3 regions of the Kitasatospora sp. NPDC001309 genome follow, and region 1 is predicted to be linked to each of the others. Evidence: riboswitches for the same ligand, from Rfam matches in the RefSeq annotation. Region 1 holds a riboswitch; each other region holds the start of a gene.
The links. Region 1 has a riboswitch for thiamine pyrophosphate ahead of ACFY2K_RS20760 (purine-cytosine permease family protein). Riboswitches for the same ligand answer to the same signal wherever they lie in the genome.
Positions count from the first base shown of each region.

Region 2: linked by a shared signal. The riboswitch ahead of thiC (phosphomethylpyrimidine synthase ThiC) and the one ahead of ACFY2K_RS20760 (purine-cytosine permease family protein) in region 1 are both predicted to bind thiamine pyrophosphate.
Region 3: linked by a shared signal. The riboswitch ahead of thiO (glycine oxidase ThiO) and the one ahead of ACFY2K_RS20760 (purine-cytosine permease family protein) in region 1 are both predicted to bind thiamine pyrophosphate.

Region 1 is NZ_JBIAXC010000019.1:127,673-134,030, reverse strand. Features, by position in the region: gene ACFY2K_RS20765 (glycerophosphodiester phosphodiesterase) at 1-19, opposite strand, end outside; gene ACFY2K_RS20760 (purine-cytosine permease family protein) at 99-1,511, opposite strand; TPP riboswitch at 1,504-1,652, opposite strand; gene ACFY2K_RS20755 (S1C family serine protease) at 1,861-3,765, shown strand; tRNA gene ACFY2K_RS20750 (tRNA-Ser) at 3,830-3,917, shown strand; gene ACFY2K_RS20745 (MerR family transcriptional regulator) at 4,104-4,931, shown strand; gene ACFY2K_RS20740 (MFS transporter) at 4,981-6,210, shown strand; gene ACFY2K_RS20735 (FAD-binding oxidoreductase) at 6,342-6,358, shown strand, end outside.
Region 2 is NZ_JBIAXC010000006.1:87,367-93,724, forward strand. Features, by position in the region: gene ACFY2K_RS08290 (LysR family transcriptional regulator) at 1-746, opposite strand, end outside; gene ACFY2K_RS08295 (VOC family protein) at 887-1,273, shown strand; gene ACFY2K_RS08300 (DUF4241 domain-containing protein) at 1,397-2,656, opposite strand; gene ACFY2K_RS08305 (DUF5994 family protein) at 2,716-3,162, opposite strand; gene thiC (phosphomethylpyrimidine synthase ThiC) at 3,349-5,163, opposite strand; TPP riboswitch at 5,158-5,293, opposite strand; gene ACFY2K_RS08315 (DUF5326 family protein) at 5,450-5,650, opposite strand; gene tenA (thiaminase II) at 5,833-6,358, opposite strand, start outside.
Region 3 is NZ_JBIAXC010000079.1:6,181-12,538, reverse strand. Features, by position in the region: gene ACFY2K_RS41850 (thiazole synthase) at 1-237, opposite strand, end outside; gene thiS (sulfur carrier protein ThiS) at 241-465, opposite strand; gene thiO (glycine oxidase ThiO) at 462-1,637, opposite strand; TPP riboswitch at 1,641-1,753, opposite strand; gene ACFY2K_RS41835 (NAD(P)/FAD-dependent oxidoreductase) at 1,877-3,076, shown strand; gene ACFY2K_RS41830 (Rv2175c family DNA-binding protein) at 3,119-3,484, shown strand; gene thiE (thiamine phosphate synthase) at 3,484-4,134, shown strand; gene ACFY2K_RS41820 (polyprenyl synthetase family protein) at 4,224-5,330, opposite strand; gene metF (methylenetetrahydrofolate reductase [NAD(P)H]) at 5,515-6,358, shown strand, end outside.

The sequences.
Region 1 (6,358 bases):
GCAGTTCTGGGCTGGTCACGGCCCCAACGATAGGGGGCGCGGGTGAACCCGGGGCGAAGCCGGTCCCAACCTGCGGGGCCGGCTCCGCCCCCGGTGCGTCAGGCCCGGGCGGTGCGGCGGGTCAACGGGGTGAGGCCCCAGGTGACCAGCGCCGGCACCAGGAAGGCGAACAGCGAGGCCGAGGTCCACTCCTGCGGGGTGAAGTGCAGGGTCCGCTGGGCCGAGGTCCAGAAGTCCACCCATCCGTCGCCCACCGCGGTCGGCGCGATCAGCTGGTAGACGGCGAAGCCCAGCACCCACGGCAGCAGCATCAGCCAGCGGGACGGTGCCCGCTCGGAGAGGTCCCAGCCGTGCCGGCCGGCGCCGAAGAAGTAGTCCACCGCCAGCACCGCCAGCAGCGGTACGAAGACCGAGCCGATCAGGCCGAGGAAGTTGCTGTAGGTGTCGGTGAACCGGTCGATGCGCAGCGCCAGCACGGTGGTCAGCACGCCGATCCCGCCGCTCAGCACCCGGCGGTCCACCCGCGGCAGCAGGTTCTGCAGCGACATCGCGGTCGAGTAGACGTTGGCGAAGGACTGGTCGGTCTCGCGCAGCACCAGCACCAGGAGGAACAGCCAGCCGGCCCAGACACCGAGGAAGGAGTCGAAGATCCGGCTCGGGTCGCCGTCGGACTGGAGCAGCGCCATCAGGCCCAGCACGTAGCACCAGACCTGGGCGACGGTGTAGCCGGAGAAGGTGCCCCAGAAGGCCGACTTCGGGCTGCGCGAGTGCCGGGTGTAGTCGGCGGCCATCGGGACGAAGGAGATCGACACCGCGATCATCGCGTCGGTGGCGCCCAGGAAGCCGTGCCAGTTGCCCGCGCCCGGGTCCGGCACGCCCTGGCGGCCCAGCTGGACGGTGAAGTACACCATCGCGACCGCGACCGCCCCGGCCACGAAGCGGCGCAGCACCGCGATCGAGCCCAGCGGCCAGATCGTCAGCGCGGTGGTCAGCGCGCCCGCGAGCAGCACGAACAGCCAGCGGTAGTCGCTGGTGTGGGCGACGGTCTGGGCGCCCGCCGCGATGGTCAGCAGCTCGAACACGCCCCAGCCGACGCACTGGACGATGTTCAGCACGGTCGGCAGGTAGGACAGCCGGGTGCCGAACAGGCCGCGCAGGTTGGCCATCGCCGGGGCGCCGGTGCGGGCCCCGATCAGCGCGGCGACGCCGAGCATCGCGGTGCCGACCGCCGTACCGGTCACGATCGCCGTCACCGCGGCGGCCAGCGACAGCTCGCTGCCCTTCTCGCCGAGCACGGTCGCGGCGGTGGAGAAGCCGATCAGGCTGACGCCGAGGTTCATCCACAGCGCGAAGTGGTCCCGGAAGCGCAGGGTGCGCGGCGGCTCGGTGTCCAGGACCAGCGGTGCCTCGACGCGGTGGTCCAGCAGCGCGGCGCCGGCGCCGGCCGGGTCCGGCGGGAAATCCTTGGACGCGGGCGCGCCCGGAGAAGAGGATGGCGAAGCAGGCGGCATGGCCGATACTCCCTACGCCGGCATTACCCGGACAGGTTCCGGCGGTCAGCGCCCCCTCGACGGTCCGCCGGTCACTGGCCTGGCGTACGGTCGACATGCGCACTCTCAGCCTGGTCGGTCCAAGCTCCCGCGTGTCAGTTTGGAGCGACAGGCTAACCGGCACGGGTACGAACGCCAAAGGCCACGGGGTGCGCGGTCCGCATCGCGGGACGCCGGGCGGGGGTGGGGAGCCCCGGTTGTCGGTGGCGGCTAAGGATTCTTATGAGTTATTCAGAGGGGTCCTTACGGCAATCGAATCGCCGGTGCGAAAAACTATGGTCCTTGGTTCTGTCAGCTATGGAGGTCGTCCGTGAGCACCGAGCGCGAGGTTGGGCCCATCGGGCCGCAGGGGGAGCAGCCCGCGGGGGCCCCGGAGGCGGCGGGTGCCGTTCCCGACGGCACCGCTCAGGGCGGCCACAAGCCGACCATGGCCTTCAGCCGGGTTCCCGAGCCGAAGGACGAACCGGTGGACAACCCGGTGGCCGGGCCGGTGGACGGGTCGGCCGACGCCGCCCCGGCCGACAGCGGGCACCAGCCGACCATGGCGTTCGGCCGGGTCCCGGAGCCGGCCGCCGCGAGCGCGGCGGCCGAGGCCGCCCCGGCGGAGGGCGGGCACCAGCCGACCGTCGCCTTCACCAAGGTGCCCGCGCCGGAGGCCCCGGCCGCGCCGGCCGCGCCCGCCGTCGAGGAGCCCGCCGTCGACCCGGCCACCGGCTACATCGACGCCCCGCCGCCGGTCCTGCCGCCCGCGCCGCCCGCCCCGGCCCCGGTCGCCGCCGCTCCGGCCGCGCCCGCCCTGCCGCCGGGCACCCCGGGCACCAACCCGTACGCGACCCCGACCCACGGCGTGCCCGCCGCCGGCGCCCACGAGGGCTACGGCGTCCCGGCCGCCAACGCCCAGGAGCCGTACGGCGCCCCGGCCGCCGGTGCGCCCGTCGCGCCCGGCGCACCCGGGCACCACCCCTTCGGCGCCGGCCAGCCGCTCGGCGGCTGGGGCGGCGGCCACGACGCCGGCGCGGGCCACCCCGGCGGCCCCGGCGGTCCGTTCGGGTACCCCGCCGAGTACCCCGGCGGCCCGGGCGGCCACGGCCCGCGCAAGAAGCGCGGCGGCCTGGTGGCCCTGCTCGCGGCCGTTGCGCTGGTCGCCGGCATCGCGGGCGGCGCGGTCGGTGTGGTCGCCAGCGACCACGCGGGCAGCAGCAGCTCGGCGGACGACCACCGCAGCACCACCGTCCAGGCCAGCAACACCCAGAAGAACGAGCCCGTCCCCGGGTCGATCGCCGCCATCGCCCAGAAGGCGCTGCCCAGCGTCGTCACCATCAAGGCGCAGAACAGCACCGAGTCGGGTACCGGCACCGGCTTCGTCTTCGACACCGAGGGCCACATCCTCACCAACAACCACGTGGTCGCGCCGGCCCTCAACGGCGGCAAACTGACCGTCAAGTTCGCCGACGGCACCTCCTACACCGCCTCGGTGCTGGGCCACGCCGAGGGCTACGACGTCGCCGTGGTCAAGATCGACAACCCGCCGAAGAGCAAGCTGTCGCCGCTGCCGCTGGCCGACTCCGACAAGGTCAACGTCGGTGACGCCACCGTCGCGATCGGTGCGCCGTACGGCCTGGAGTCCACCGTCACCAGCGGCATCGTCAGCGCCAAGGACCGCCCGGTCGCCTCCGGCGACGAGACCGGCTCGCAGGCCTCGTACATGAACGCCCTGCAGACCGACGCCTCGATCAACCCCGGCAACTCCGGCGGCCCGCTGCTGGACTCCAGCGGCGCGGTGATCGGCATCAACTCGGCGATCCAGTCCAACGCCTCCGCCAACGGCCGGGCCGGCAGCATCGGCCTGGGCTTCGCCATCCCGATCAACCAGGCCAAGTGGGTCGCGGACACCCTGATCAAGACCGGCAAGCCGGTCTACGCCAAGCTCGACGTGCTGCGCAACGACGACTACAAGGGCGACGGCGCGCAGATCCAGACCAAGGACGTCCAGGGCCAGCCCGCCGTCACCCCCGGCGGCGCGGCCGACAAGGCCGGCCTCAAGCCGGGCGACGTGATCACCAAGCTCGGCGGCGCGCCGATCGAGAACGGTCCCGCCCTGGTCAGCCGGATCTGGACGCACAAGCCGGGCGAGACCGTCGACGTCGAGTACACCCGCAACGGCCAGACCATGACCACCAAGGTCACGCTCGGCCAGCGGGACGGCGATCAGTGACCCCCCGGGCCCGCGGAATCGTGTGCGCCGAAGGCCGTCGGACCCGTTAGGCTGACCTCCGCCTGGAGAGCTGCCCGAGCGGCCTAAGGGAACAGTCTTGAAAACTGTCGTGGCGTGACCCGTCACCGTGGGTTCGAATCCCACGCTCTCCGCCGGTAGGAGAAAACACCTGCTCAGGGCGGGTGCCGAGATCGTTTCGGCACCCGCCCTCGGTGTTTTCCGGGGCGGGCCGGCGGTGGGCCGACGGTGGGCCGACGGTGGGCCGACGCGGGGTCGCGGCCGGGCCGGCGGCCGGGGGTTGACCCTGACACAGGGGGAGACGGTGGAGTGGGAGCACCATGTTGAACATCGGAGACTTCGCCGTCCACGGCCGGGTGTCGGTGCGGATGCTGCGCCACTACGACGCGATCGGCCTGCTCACACCCGCCAGGGTGGACCCGGCCACCGGGTACCGCTCCTACGAGGCGGGCCAACTCGCCCGGCTGAACCGGGTGATCGCGCTCAAGGAGCTCGGCTTCACGCTGCAGCAGGTGCGGGCCGTGCTGGACGAGCACCCGGACCCGGCCGAGCTGCGCGGGATGCTGCGGTTGCGGCGGGCCCAGCTCGCCGAGGCGATCGCGGCGGACGAGCAGCGGCTGGCCCGGGTGGAGGCGAGGCTCCGGACGATCGAGAGTGAGGGGAACATGTTCGAGCACGATGTCGTGGTGAAGCCCGTTCCGTCCGTGCGGGTGGCCCAACTGAGCGGTGTGGCGGCGAGTTACGCGCCGGAGGACATCACCCCGGTGATCGGCCCGCTCTTCGACGAGCTGTGCCGACGGGTGGAGCAGGCCGGGATCGAGGTGGTCGGGCCGTCCGTCGCCCGGTACGAGGACGGGCCGGAGGGCGACGGTTCGGTGGTCGTCCGGGTGGCCCTCCAGGTCGCGCCGTCCGTGCGGGCCGGCCGGGACGACATCGAGGTGGTCGACCTGGCGCCGATCGAGGAGGCGGTGACCATCGTCCACCGCGGCTCGATGGACGACGCGATGGGCAGCTTCCAGGCCCTGGCCCGCTACATCGACCAGAACGGCTACCGCTCGACCGGCTACGCCCGGGAGCGCTACCTGGAGACCCCGGCCGACCGGTCCGGCTGGGTCGTCGAGTTCCAGGAACCGGTGGTCCGCAGGTAGCGGCCGCCGCTTGCCCTCGACCAGGTCGAGGGTCCTAGCGTCACCCGGCATGACCACCGCGACCTCCGCCGGGACGGCCCGGCGCACCGCCCTGCCCCGGCCGTACCTGCTCTGGCTGGCCGGGGCCCAGGCCGGGCTGCTGGGTGACGCCGCGCTGTCCTTCGCCCTCGGCTGGGCCGCCTCCGGGTACGGCGGCGGGGCGGCCGGGCTGGTGCTGACGGCGGTCACCGTGCCCCGTACGGTGCTGGTCCTGCTGGGTGGGGCGGTGGCGGACCGGTTCGGCGCCCGCCGGGTGATGCTCGTCGGGGACGCGGTGATGCTGGTGGTGACCGCCGCACTGGCGCTCGCGGTGGCCGGCGGCCGGGGCGCGCCGCTGTGGCTGCTGGTCGGGGCGGCCGTGGCGACCGGGGCGGTCGACGCGTTCCACCTCCCGGCGAGCGGCTCGATGCCGCGCCGGCTGGTGCCCGCGGACCGGCTGCCCCGGGCGCTCGCGCTGCGGCAGGCCGGCGGGCAGTGCGCGGTGCTGCTCGGGGCGCCGCTGGGCGGCCTGCTGGTCGCCGGGGGCGGGCTCGCGGGCGCGGCGGCGGCGGACGCGGTGAGCTTCGCGGTCGTCCTGCTGGTCCTGCTGCGGGTCCGGCCGGACCGGGAGGGGCCCGGTCCGGCTCCCGCCGCCGCCCCGGTGGGCCTGCTGCGGGAGGCGGGGGCGGGCGTCCGGCTGGCCCTGGGGGATCCGCTGCTGCGGGCCGCGCTGCTGCTGACCGGGGCCGCCGCGGGGGCGCTGCTGCCCGTGGTCTCGCTGCTCGGCCCGTTGCTCGCCCGGGCACACGGCTGGGCGGCGGGCACCGCCGGACTGGTGACCGCCGGTCAGGCGGCGGGGGTGCTCGCGGTGGCGGCGGCGGTCGCCTGGCGCGGCGGGCTGCCCCGGCCGGGGGTCGGGGCGGCCGCCGGGCTCTGCACGGCCTCGGCGGGCACCGTGCTGCTGGCGCTGTCCGGCGGTCCGGGGGCGGCGGTGGTCGGCAGCACGGTGGTGGGCCTCGGCTCCGGACTGTTCGCCTGCCACCTCGGGCCGCTGGTGCTCGGCGGTGCCCCGAACTCCCATCTCTCCCGGGTGCAGGCCCTGTTGACGCTGGTGCAGAGCCTCGCCCTGGTGCTGTCCACCGGGCTGCTCGGGACGGCCGCGGACGCGACGGGGGCCGTCCCGCCCGCCCTGCTCTGCGCCCTCGCCACCGGGGCGGCCGGGCTGGCGGCCCTCGCCACCCCGGTGCTGCGCCGGGCCTGACCGACCGGCACCGCCGGTCGGCGGGACACGGGCCGGCGGCCGGTGGCCGGTGCCGAGGCCCACTTGCCCGGCTCCGGGCCTCGGGGCAGAGTGCGGAGGTGGCGGCGGCGCGGTGGTGACTGGAGGCGGCGATGAGTGATCTGACGGA
Region 2 (6,358 bases), on a different contig from region 1:
TAGCGGCGGCAGTGCTCGCCGACCGGCAGGACGCCCCGGCCCAGGGCGACCAGGCTGAGCATCTCGGAGAAGGTACTGCCCGACGGGCCCTTGGGCACGGCACGGCCGGACGGCGTGCGGTCGGGGGTGCGGTCCCGCTTGAAGCCGACCGAGGTGACCGCCGGGTACTGCACCACCGGGTGGTCCCCGAGGACTTCGAGCGACACCGAGGCCTCGGCGGCCAACGGGTGCCCGGCCGGCACCGCCAGGAGCCGCCGCTCGCTGAGCAGGACCGGACCGACGGCCATGCCGCCGAAGGGGTAGGAGGCCAGCAGGATGTCGATCGAGCCGTCCTCCAGGCTGGCCCGGGAGTTGGAGAGCTGCACCTCCCGCACGTCCACCCGGCACTCGGGGTGCCGCTCGCCGAACAGCGCCACCGCCCTGAACAGCACCGGCGCCGTCCACTCGCCCAGGAACGCGACCTTCAGCCCACCCGTCACCCCGCGCCCGGCGTCCACCGCCCGGCGCACCGCCTCCTCCATCGCGGCCACCACCGGGGCGAGGTCCGCGGCCAGTTGCCGCCCGACCGGGGTGAGCCGGACGGACCGGCTGGAGCGGTCGAACAACGGGACGCCGATCCGGCGTTCCAGCGCCTTGACCACCTGGCTGACCCGCCCGGTGCTGAGCCGCAGCCGCTCGGCGGTCCGCCCGAAGTGCAGCTCCTCGGTCAGGGCGAGGAAGACCTCGGTCTCCAGCCGTTCCAGCATGCCGCCCCACCCCTTCGACCCGGCATCGTTTAACCGGGCTCAACGATCGTACGGTGATCCGCCATTGATGACCGCCCCCGGGCCGGAGGATCGTTGACCCCGTCACCGCACGAGACACCACACCACCGGAGCCGATCACCATGCGCGTCGTCGCCCTCGACCACCTGGTCCTCAACGTCGCCGACATCGAGCGGTCGCTCGCCTTCTACACCGGCCTGCTCGGCCTGGCTCCCGTCCGGGTCGACGAATGGCGCGCCGGGAAGGTCTCCTTCCCCTCCGTCCGGGTCAGCGGCGAGACGATCATCGACCTCTTCCACCGCCCCCGCCACGAGTCCAACGTCGACCACATCTGCCTCACCGTCGAGCCCCTCGACTGGCAGGAGGTCGTCGACTCCGGCGTCTTCACCGTCCTCGACGGCCCCGGCCCCCGCTACGGCGCCCGCGGCACCGCCACCTCCCTCTACGTCCAGGACCCGGACGGCAACACCGTCGAACTCCGCTGGTACCCGCAGGACACCACCGGCTGAAAGAGCAGGGTGCCGCCCCGGACCCTCGGGGGAGGACCGGGTCGGCACCCGCAGTACGCCTCAGGGCCGCTCGTCCGGACCGTTGGTCCCGGGCCGCTCGTCCGGGCCGCTCGTCCGGGCCGCTCAGACGATCTTCAGATGGGGCAGCCAGTCCACCTGGACGATGACGCACACCACGCCCCCGGACCCGTCGAGGCCCAGCCACACCGGGTGGGTGCCGTCGCTGTCGGTGGCGAACGCGAGCAGGTCCGCGCCCGACTCCTCGTCCACGGTACGCAGGAAGAACCCGGAGCCGGAGTCGAGGTCCTCACCGGCCTCCTCGTCCCGGTCCACCAGGGCGCGCCGGAACCGCTTCTGGAGGACCGGCCAGGCCCCGGCGTCCGCAAAACACCCCGTCGCGCCGTCCGTGCTGAACCCGTACGCCTCGCCGTCCCGCAGCAGCCTGAGGTCGTCCCCCTCCCCGAGGGCCATCGTCCAGGAGTCGACGGGTCCGTCGCCCACCCGCAGCCGGAGCGCTGGTGTCCCAGTGCGCTCGACCCAGGCACCCTCGAACTCGCAGTGGTACCCGAACCCGATCGTCGCCACCTCCGTCGGGTAGCTGCCGGGCAGCACCTCGACCGTGATGTCCGGCCGCCCGGTGTCGAGCGGATCGGCCACCGCCAGCCGGCCGCTGGGGACCCGCAGGCGTGGGCCGGCCTTCGGCTCCAGCACCACCATGTTCTCCCGGTGATCGCTGGTGGTGAGCCGGGTGCCGGGCACGAACAGGGCGGGGAGGTCCCCCGGCCCGCCCGGGCGCGGCGGGAGCCACGGCTCCGCCGCGGCTGCGGACACCGGCTCCGTGAGCGGCGCCGCGGTGGGCCGGACCGTGCCGTCGAGCCCCCACCGGTCGGCCGAGAGGAGCGGCCAGTCGTCGAAGTCCGGCCGCCGGAGCCAACGTTCCTCCTCGGAGGCACTCGGCACGGTCACCGTCCTGGGCCCGGCGTCCCCTCGGGGCCGGTGCGACACCCGGCCCCGTCCGCCCGGGAACAGCTCGACCGCCATCCGGTCGGCGACCCGGTCGAACTCCGGTGCCTCCGGGCCCGAGTAGCCCCAGCGCTCGTGGTACCTCCGCAGCAGCCGGCCCTCCTCCAGCAGCCGCAGCTCCAGGTGCTCCACCCGTCGCCCGTGCTCGTCGTACACCCACACACCCGCGTAGTGGTCCCGCCACGACACCAGGCGCACTTCGAGCGGCACCGAACGCCCCGCGCTCCGGTACACCACGACGTACGGCAGGCCCGCCGCGTCCCGGGCCCGCGCCTCCTGCGGCCGCAACGCGCCCACCGCGGCACCCGCCGCGAAGTCCCACCCCTCGGCATGGCCCAACTCGACCACCGGACCGCTCACCCGCACGCCTCCTCGCTCATCGGTCCGAGCAAGGTACCGGAGCCCGCCGACAGCCCGGTTCAGTGCAGCAGTTCCGCGGCCGGGGTGTGGTTCCCGGTCGCCGAGGCGCCGGCCATCGCGGCGGCCGCCGTCGCCGGGGCGGTGCCGGGCGGCACCACCAGCAGCAGGAAGTGGTCCTGGAAGCCCCGGGTGATGCTGATCGTCGCATCGCTGCCGGGGAACCAGTTGATCTTGACGGTCAGGCCGTTCGCCGCGACCGACCTGGGCACGCCGTCCCAGGCCGAGGTGTCGAGGCCGACCCGGACGATCCGTCCGAAGTGGGCGCCGAGTGCGGTGATCAGGTCCGGCAGTTCGGCGAGGACACGGTCCGAACGGGGCCACCAGGCCCCGTCGAAGACGCCGTCCCGCGTCATCGTCGGCTCCAGTTCCAGCCGCGGGAGCAACGGGACGCCCGGGACCGGCCACGGCCCGGAGGGGAACGAGCTGGGGAGAGGAATCGGCATCATACGGAGCCGCCCGTCCGGTCCACGCGGGACCCATCACCACCCAGGGCGACGTCGGCGCTGCTGCCGGTGTTCGGAATGTCCTCGGTTACCCCCACGCTACTCCGCCGCAGCCTCCCCCGGAGCCCGGCCGACCGGCGCCGGCCCGCGTCCTCCCCTCCGGGACGCGGGCCGGCGCCGGTCAGCGCGTCAGTCGACCAGGGGGAGGTAGACCTTGTTGCCCTGGGCGGCGAACTCGGCGGACTTCTCGGCCATGCCGGCCAGCGCCTCGGCGTCGAAGTCCGTCGTGACGGCGGTGGAACCGTCACCGTGCTCGTCGCGGATCTTCTGGGAGATCTTCATCGAGCAGAACTTCGGGCCGCACATGGAGCAGAAGTGCGCGGTCTTGGCCGGCTCGGCGGGGAGGGTCTCGTCGTGGAAGTCGCGGGCGGTCTCCGGGTCGAGGGCCAGGTTGAACTGGTCCTCCCAGCGGAACTCGAAGCGGGCGTCGGAGAGGGCGTCGTCCCAGGCCTGGGCGCCGGGGTGGCCCTTGGCGAGGTCGGCGGCGTGGGCGGCGATCTTGTAGGTGATCACGCCGGTCTTGACGTCGTCCCGGTTCGGCAGGCCCAGGTGCTCCTTGGGCGTGACGTAGCAGAGCATCGCGGTGCCCCACCAGGCGATCATCGCGGCGCCGATGCCCGAGGTGATGTGGTCGTAGCCGGGGGCGACGTCGGTGGTGAGGGGGCCGAGGGTGTAGAACGGCGCCTCGTCGCAGATCTCCTTCTGGAGATCCATGTTCTCCTTGATCTTGTTCATCGGGACGTGGCCCGGGCCCTCGATCATCACCTGGACGTCGCGCTCGCGGGCGATCCGGCCGAGCTCGCCGAGGGTCTGCAGTTCGGCGAACTGGGCCTCGTCGTTGGCGTCGGCGATGGAGCCGGGCCGCAGGCCGTCACCGAGCGAGAAGGTGACGTCGTAGGCGGCCAGGATGTCGCAGAGTTCCTCGAAGTTGGTGTAGAGGAAGTTCTCCTGGTGGTGCGCCAGGCACCAGGCCGCCATGATCGAGCCGCCGCGGGAGACGATGCCGGTCTTGCGGCGCGCGGTGAGCGGGACGTACCGCAGCAGCACGCCCGCGTGGACGGTCATGTAGTCGACGCCCTGCTCGCACTGCTCGATGACGGTGTCGCGGTAGACCTCCCAGCTGAGCTCCTCGGCCCTGCCGTCGACCTTCTCCAGCGCCTGGTAGAGCGGCACGGTGCCGATCGGCACGGGGGAGTTGCGCAGGATCCACTCGCGGGTGGTGTGGATGTTGCGGCCGGTGGAGAGGTCCATGACGGTGTCGGCGCCCCAGCGGGTGGCCCAGGTCATCTTCTCCACCTCCTCCTCGATCGAGGAGGTGACGGCGGAGTTGCCGATGTTGGCGTTGATCTTCACCAGGAAGTTGGTGCCGATGACGGCCGGCTCCACCTCGGGGTGGTTCACGTTCACCGGGATGACGGCGCGGCCGCGGGCCACCTCGTCCCGCACGAACTCCGGCTCCAGGCCCTCGCGCAGCGCCACGAACTCCATCTCCGGCGTCACCACGCCCCGCTTGGCGTAGGCGAGTTGGGTGACGGCGACGCCGCCGCGGCCACGCAGCGGACGGCGCGGGCGGCCGGGGAAGACCGCGTCCAGGTTGCGCAGGTTCCCGCCGCGCGGGGAGGTGTGCTTGATCCCGTCGTCCTCGGGGCGCGTCTCGCGGCCGTCGTACTCCTCGACGTCGCCGCGCTGGCGGATCCAGGCGTCGCGCAGGGCGGGCAGCCCGCGCCGCACGTCGGGCTCGTACGCCGGGTCGGTGTACGGGCCGGAGGTGTCGTACAGCGGCACGGTCCGGCCGTTGGTGAGCTGCACCTCGCGGTACGGGGCCCGCAGGTCGGGGCGGGATCCGTCGCGGTAGGCCTTGCGCCAGGCCGGGGTGGGGTAGCCGGTGCGCTCGCTGCTGGGCGTGCTGCGGGCAGGCTGCGGCTGTGCTTCGAACGTGGTCATCTGACCTTCACTCCCTACGCCGGCATTACCCGGTCCAGGTTCCTGCGGTCGACGCAGCCGTCGGTCCGTCCGTCGACGGTCCGGTCAGCGTCCTCTCAGCCCGGTGCTCCGAGCTCCCGCGTCGCAGGCGGTGTTGCCTGCACATGACGCCAACACGGTAGCGAGCCGATCGCCGCAGGTCCAGACGGTCCCCGAAACGGATCCGCGGGGGGAACGGCCGAGGCCCGGCCCCCGCGAACGGGGTGCCGGGCCTCCGGAGGTGCTCCGCGCGGTGCGCGGAGCGGGGTCAGTTCTTGGCGGCCTTCTTGACCAGGATCACCACGGCGGCGGCGATGCCGACGACCACCAGCAGCTTGATCACGATGCTCAGCAGGGCGCCGACCACGCCGAACACGAAGGCGATGACGTTCCAGGCCAGCACCAGGACCAGCACCGGGATGACGATGTTGCGCACCCAGGAGGGCAGCGACTTCCAGAGCTCAGCCATGTCGGTTCCTCTTCTCCCCTCGGGTCGGCCGCCGTCCGGTAACCGCATCCCGCTTGCTTTCGATGCTTCGAGCTTACGGCGGCGGAAGCGGCGGAACGAGGGCCTTCGGCCCGGAGAGAACCCCTAGATCACCCCGATCCCACCCCCCGGGAAGACCCCCGAGAAACGGCGGGGGAACGAGTTCAGACCGGCCAGCGCTCGCCGCGCCAGGCGGCGTCCCAGAACATCCACTCGTAGCGCGAGGTGGTCGTGAAGTGCTCGACCACCCGGCGGCGTTCGGCCGCCGAGAGCTCCTCGCCGAGCCGGTCGGTGAGCGCCAGCACCCGGCGGACCACGGACTGGAAGGCCTCGTCGCCGTAGGTGGCGATCCACTTGGCGTACAGCGGGTCGGGGGAGCCCTGGGCGAGCAGTGCCTCGCCGACCCGGGCGTAGATCCAGTAGCAGGGCAGCACCGCGCCGAGCGCCTCGGCGAAGGACCCGCCGTACACGGTGGCCAGCAGGTAGCTGGTGTAGGCGCGGGTGGTCGGCAGCACCGGTTCGGCGGCGGCCTCCTCGGCGGTGCCGCCGAAGGCGGTCAGGAACTCGGCGTGCATGCCCTGCTCGGCGGCGAGCGCGCCGACCGCGTCGTCGGCGAAGGCCCGCACGTCGGCCTCGCCGGGGGCCTTGGCGGCGCAGACGGCGAGGGCGCGGGCGTAGTCGCGCAGGTAG
Region 3 (6,358 bases), on a different contig from region 1:
GCCGGCGGTGAAGCAGCCGGCCGTGTTGGGCAGCACCCGGATGCCGTTGCGGGTCAGCACGTCCAGGACGGAGCCCTGGGTGCTCGCGTTCACCCGGCGCATGGCCACGGTGGTCAGTTCGGTGCCGGAGACGAGCAGGGCGCGCTCCAGGACCTCCAGGCTCGGCGCGCCGCCGGTGCCCATGATGAGCCGGGAGGAGAAGGTCGTCCCGGCGATGGTCAGCAGGTCGTCGGCCATGGTTCAGCCTCCCTGGACGGCGGTCAGGATCTCGATCCGGTCGCCGCTGCCCAGCGTCGTCCCGGGCCACGAACCGCGCGGCACCACGGCCTCGTTGAGCGCGGCGGCGACGCCGGTGTTGGCGGCGCTGACGGTGGCCACCAGCGCGGCGAGGGTGGTGGCGGCGGGCACCCGGCGGGGCTCGCCGTTGACGGTCAGGGCGATCTCGTTCGGGGCGGTCTCGGTCATGCGCAGGCCTTCGCGACGGGGGTTTCGGGGGAGAACCGGGTCGGCGTGAACGGCCGTGCCAGGTCGGGGACTTCGCCGGTCGCCAGGTAGTCGGCGAGCAGGTCGGCGGTGACCGGGGTGAGCAGCACGCCGTTGCGGTAGTGGCCGGTGGCGGCGACCAGTCCGGGCAGTGCGGTCGGGCCCAGCAGCGGGGCGTTGTCCGGCGAGCCGGGGCGCAGCCCGGCGGAGGTCTCGCGCAGCGGGAGTTCGGTGATACCCGGTACCAACTCGTGCGCGTCGCGCAGGAGTTCGTACACCCCGCCGGCGGTGACGGTGGTGTCGTAGCCCTGTTCCTCGGTGGTCGCGCCGATCACCAGCTCGCCGTTCTCCCTGGGGACGAGGTACAGGTGCTGCCCGCGCACCACCGCGCGGACGTTGCGGGACAGGAACGGCCGGTAGGCCTCCGGGACGTGCAGCCGGACGATCTGCCCCTTCACCGGGCGTACCGCGGGCAGTACGCCCTCGGGCAGGCCGGGCAGCCGGTGGCTGTGCGGGCCGGCGGCGAGGACCACCTGCTCGGCGGCCAGGGACTCCCCGTCGTCCAGCCGGGCGCCGACCGCGCGGCCGCCGTCCACCAGCAGCTCGACGGCCTCGGCCCGGTGCAGCCGGACGCCGGCCCGCTCGCAGGCGGCGACCAGGGCGGTGAGCAGCCGGCGCGGATCCACCTGGTGGTCGTCCGCGACGTGCAGGCCGCCGCGCACGCCGGGGGCGAGCATCGGCTCCAGTCGGCGGGCCTCCCGGCCGGTCAGCCAGCTGGAGTCCAGGCCCAGCCGCAGGTGGAAGGCGTGCAGTTCGCGCAGTTCCGCGCGGTCGTCGGAGTCCAGCGCGACGGCGATGGTGCCGCACCGGCGGTAGCCGGTGTCCAGGCCGCCGCTGGCCTCGGTGAGCTCGGCGGCGAAGGACTCGTACCGCCGGTTGGAGGCCGTCCCCAGGTGCAGCAGCGGCTCCTCGCCGTACTGCAGCTCGGTGACCGGGGCGAGCATCCCGGCGGCAACCCCGGCCGCCCCCCGGCCGTGGCCGGGGTCGACCACGATCACGTTCCGCAGCCCGCGTTGCGCGGCGCGCCAGGCGACCGCGAGGCCGATGACGCCCCCGCCGATCACCAGCACGTCGGCGCGGCTGCCCGATGGCATGCGTGACAAAGCTGCTCTTCTCCCTTCGCCGGTATGACCCGGATCAGGTTCGGACGGTCGCAGGCCGTGCCAGCCCGCCTCTCAGCCCGGTCCGCCGGGCTCCCGTGTGGTGCGTCCACCTTAACTCCGGGGATCGGCCCGCCCGAAGGGCCGTGCGAGGCGTGAGACGGGGCCGCCCGCCCGGCTCCGCGGATGAGCGGCTCAGAGCCGGTTCAGCGGCGCTGGGTACAGTGACGGGCGTGGCAGAGCTGAGCGGAACGGATCGGGTGGTCGTCGTCGTCGGAGCCGGGCTGGCCGGGGCGCAGTGCGCCCTGCAGCTGCGGCAGGGCGGCTGGCGGGGGCGGATCGTCCTGGTCGGCGAGGAGCGGCACGCGCCGTACGACCGGCCGCCGCTCTCCAAGGACGTGCTGCTCGGCAAGGCCGACGCCACCACCCTGGACATCGACTACGGGCGGCTCGGCATCGAGCTGCTCACCGGCCGCCGGGCCACCGGGCTCGCCCCCGGCGTGCTGCACACCGACGGCGGGGACCTCCCGTACGACGCGCTGGTGATCGCCACCGGCGCCACCCCGCGCGCCCTGCCCGGAGCCGAGCGCGCCCATCTGCTGCACACCCTGGACGACGCCCTGGCGCTGCGCGCGCTGCTGCGCCCCGGCCTGCGGCTGGTGCTGGTCGGCGCGGGCTGGATCGGCGCCGAGGTGTCCACCGCCGCGCGGCAGGCCGGCTGCGAGGTCACCGTGGTCGAGGCCGGTCCGGCGCCGGTGCCGGGCGCGCTGCCGACCGGGGTCGGCTCGGCGATGGCCGCCTGGTACGCCGAGGCCGGCGTCGACCTGCGCTGCGGGGTCGGGGTGGCCGCCGTCGAGCCGGGGGCGGTGCTGCTGGCCGACGGCTCCCACCTGCCCGCCGACGAGGTGGTGGTCGGCATCGGCGCCCGGCCCGCGACCGGCTGGCTGGCCGGCTCGGGCGTCGAGCTGGACGCCTCCGGCGCGGTCGTGGTGGACGGGCGGCTGCGCACCGGCCTGCCCGGGGTGTTCGCGGCCGGGGACTGCGTCAGCTACCCCTCGGCGCGCTCCGGCGCCCGGCTGGCCGTCCAGCACTGGGACCACGCGCTGCAGTCCGGCTCCGCCGCGGCCGCCGCCGTGCTCGGGGCGGACACGCCGTACGACCCGGTGCCGTACTTCTGGTCCGAGCAGTTCGGGCGGATGGTCCAGTACGCCGGCCGGCACGCCGAGGGCGACGAACTGCTGTGGCGCGGCAGCCCGCAGGAGTCCGCGTGGTCGGTGCTCTGGCTGCGCGACGGGGTGCCGAGCGCGCTGCTGGCCGTGGACCGGCCGCGCGACCTCACCCAGGGCCGGAAGCTGATCGAACGCGGTGCGGTGCTCGACCGGGCGCTCGCCGCGGACCCCTCGGTGGCGCTCAAGGGAGCCGTCGCCGGGTAGCACTTGGTGCGCGGCGGGCCGCGGAGGTGGCAGTCTGGTGGCGTGAGTGAGATCGAAAGCAAGATTGAAGCCCTGGTCACCGAGTGGGTGTACCTGCCCGACATCTCGGAGCAGTGGGGGGTCCGGGTCACCGAAGTGCGTGACCTGGTCAAGAACGGTGGCCTGATCGCCGTCCGGCGCGGGCCGAACAAGTCGCTGCAGGTCCCGGCGGCGTTCATCGACGGCCAGGGGCTGGTCAAGCACCTGTCCGGCACCCTGACCGTCCTGCGGGACTGCGGGTACAACGACGTGGAGATCCTGGAGTGGCTCTTCACCGAGGACCCGTCGCTGCCCGGCAGCCCGATCCAGGCGCTCCGGGAGAACCGCGGCACCGAGGTCAAGCGCCGCGCCCAGGCGATGCTGATCTGATGGCGGCGGACACGCTGCGGGCCCGCCTGGCCGACGCCCGGCTCTACCTGTGCACCGACGCCCGGCGCGAGCAGGGCGACCTGGCCGAGTTCCTGGACGCGGCGCTGGCCGGCGGGGTGGACATCGTCCAGCTCCGTGACAAGGGCCTGGAGGCCAAGCAGGAGCTGGCGGCGCTGGAGGTCTTCGCCGACGCCTGCCGCCGGCACGGCAAGCTGCTGGCCGTCAACGACCGCGCCGACGTCGCCCACGCGGCCCGGCCGGACGTGCTGCACCTCGGCCAGGACGACCTGCCGGTACCGGCCGCCCGGGCGATCCTCGGCGAGGACGTGCTGATCGGCCGCTCCTGCCACGCCGAGTCCGAGGTGGACGCGGCGGTCGCCGAGCCGGGCGTGGACTACTTCTGCACCGGCCCGGTCTGGCCGACCCCGACCAAGCCGGGCCGGCACGCGCCGGGCCTCGGCCTGGTCTCGTACGCGGCGAAGCAGGCCACCGACCGGCCGTGGTTCGCGATCGGCGGGATCGACCTCGGCAACCTGGACGAGGTGCTGGCCGCCGGCGCCCGCCGGATCGTCGTGGTCCGGGCCGTCACGGCGGCCGAGGACCCGCGGGCCGCCGCCGCCGAGCTCGCCCGCCGGGTGCGCGCGGCGTAATGCCACCCGGGGCCGCCGCCGTCGCTGGGGCCCGTCTTCGAACTCCCGTCGTTCGCCCGGAGGGCGGGCGGGAGTTCGAAGACGGGCTCCTAGTACTTGCGGACGGTGGCGGCCTCGGCCAGGGCCAGCAGCACCGTGCGGGCCCGCTCGTCGGCGAGCGGTGCCGCCGCCAGCGCGGCCAGCGACTCCCGCATCAGCTCCTCGATCCGGGCCTCCACCAGCTCCGGCGCCCCGCTGCGGGCGACCAGCTCGCGCAGCCCGGCGACCTCCTCGGCGGCCAGGTCCGGTGCGCCGAGCCGGGCGTCCAGGTGCCAGGCGTCGGCCTGCGGCAGGCCCCGCATCGCGTGCGCGACCAGCAGGGTGCGCTTGCCCTCGCGCAGGTCGTCCCCGGCGGGCTTGCCGGTGACGGCCGGGTCGCCGAAGACGCCGAGCAGGTCGTCCCGCAGCTGGAAGGCCTCGCCCAGCGGCAGCCCGAACGCGCCGAGCGCCTCGACCAGCTCCGGCCCGGCCCCGGCCAGCAGGGCGCCGACCTGGAGCGGCCGCTCGATGGTGTACTTCGCCGACTTGTAGTGCAGTACGGTCCGCGCCCGCTCCGGCGCGCCCTCGTCGGCGGAGTCGCCGGCCACCGGCTCCAGCACGTCCAGGTACTGGCCGAGCATGACCTCGGTGCGCATCAGGTCGAACCGCGGCTTGGCGGCCAGTACGGCGGCCGGGTCCAGGCCGGAGCGCAGGAACAGCTCGTCGCACCAGATCAGCAGCAGGTCGCCGAGCAGCACCGCGGCCGAGGCGCCGTACTGCTCGCGGTCGCCGCGCCAGCCGCTGTCCCGGTGCAGCGCCTCGAAGCGGCGGTGCACCGAGGGCAGGCCGCGGCGGGTGTCGCTGCGGTCCATCAGGTCGTCGTGCACCAGGGCGCTGGCCTGGAGCAGCTCCAGCGCGGCGGCCGCGTTGGCGATCCCCTCGCCGTCAGCGGGGCCGCCGGCGGCGCGCCAGCCCCAGTAGCAGAAGCCCGGGCGCAGCCGCTTGCCGCCGTCCAGCAGGAAGTCGCGCAGGGCCTCGGCGGCGGGCACCAGCTGCGGCGAGATCGTGCCGAGCAGCGCCGACTGGCCGTCCATGAACGCGGCGAGGGCCGTGTTGACGCGGGTGCGGACGTCCTCCACGTCCATGGGGTTGGCCGGCCGGGTGCTGGACGAGGTCACGATGATGCTCCGCTGGTTCGCTGGGGTGCAGCAAGCGTAGCGGGGCGGCCGGGAACGGATGTGCGAGCGGGGCCGCCGACGGCGCGCGGGGCGGCCGGTGCGGAAGCGGAGGCCCGTCCACTACTTGTCCCGAATCGTGGGATCGAGTTGTCCGGCCCCTTCGGGGGACGGATAACCTGCCAGCATGGCACTCGGCATCGCTTCCACGAGACCGGACCGCGCACAGACGGTCCGCGAACTCCTGGCGGCCGGAAAGCGCTCCTTCTCCTTCGAGTTCATGCCGCCGCGCACGGAGGTCGGCGAGCAGAAGCTCTGGGACGCCATCCGTCGACTCGAACCGCTGGACCCCAACTTCGTCTGCATGACGTACGGCGCCGGCGGCTCCTCGCGCGAGCGCACCGTCAACATGGTCGGCCGGATCGCCACCGAGACCACGCTCACCCCGGTCGCCCACCTGACCGCGGTGGACCACTCGGTCGCCGAACTGCGCAACATCATCGGCCAGTACGCCGACCAGGGAGTGCGGAACGTCCTCGCGGTCCGGGGCGACCCGCCCGGCGACCCGATGGGCGAGTGGGTCCGTCACCCGGACGGCGTCACCTACGCCTACGAGCTGGTGGAGCTGATCAAGGGCATCGGCGACTTCTGCGTCGGCGTCGCGGCCTCGCCGAACATGCACCCGCGCTCGGCCGACTGGGACGAGGACATCCGGCACTTCGTCGCCAAGGTCCGCTCCGGCGCGGACTACGCGATCACCCAGATGTTCTTCGAGGTCGACGACTACCTGCGCTACCGCGACCGGGTCGCCGCCGCGGGCTGCCCGACCCCGATCATCCCGGAGATCATGCCGGTGACCAACGCCAAGCAGCTGGAGCGCTTCCCGCAGCTCAGCGGCTCGGCCTTCCCGGCGGAGCTGGAGGCCCGGCTGCGGGCCGTCATCGACGACCCGGTGGCGCTGCGCGCGATCGGCATCGAGCACGCCACCACGATGGCCGAGCGGCTGCTCGCCGAGGGCGCGCCCGGCCTGC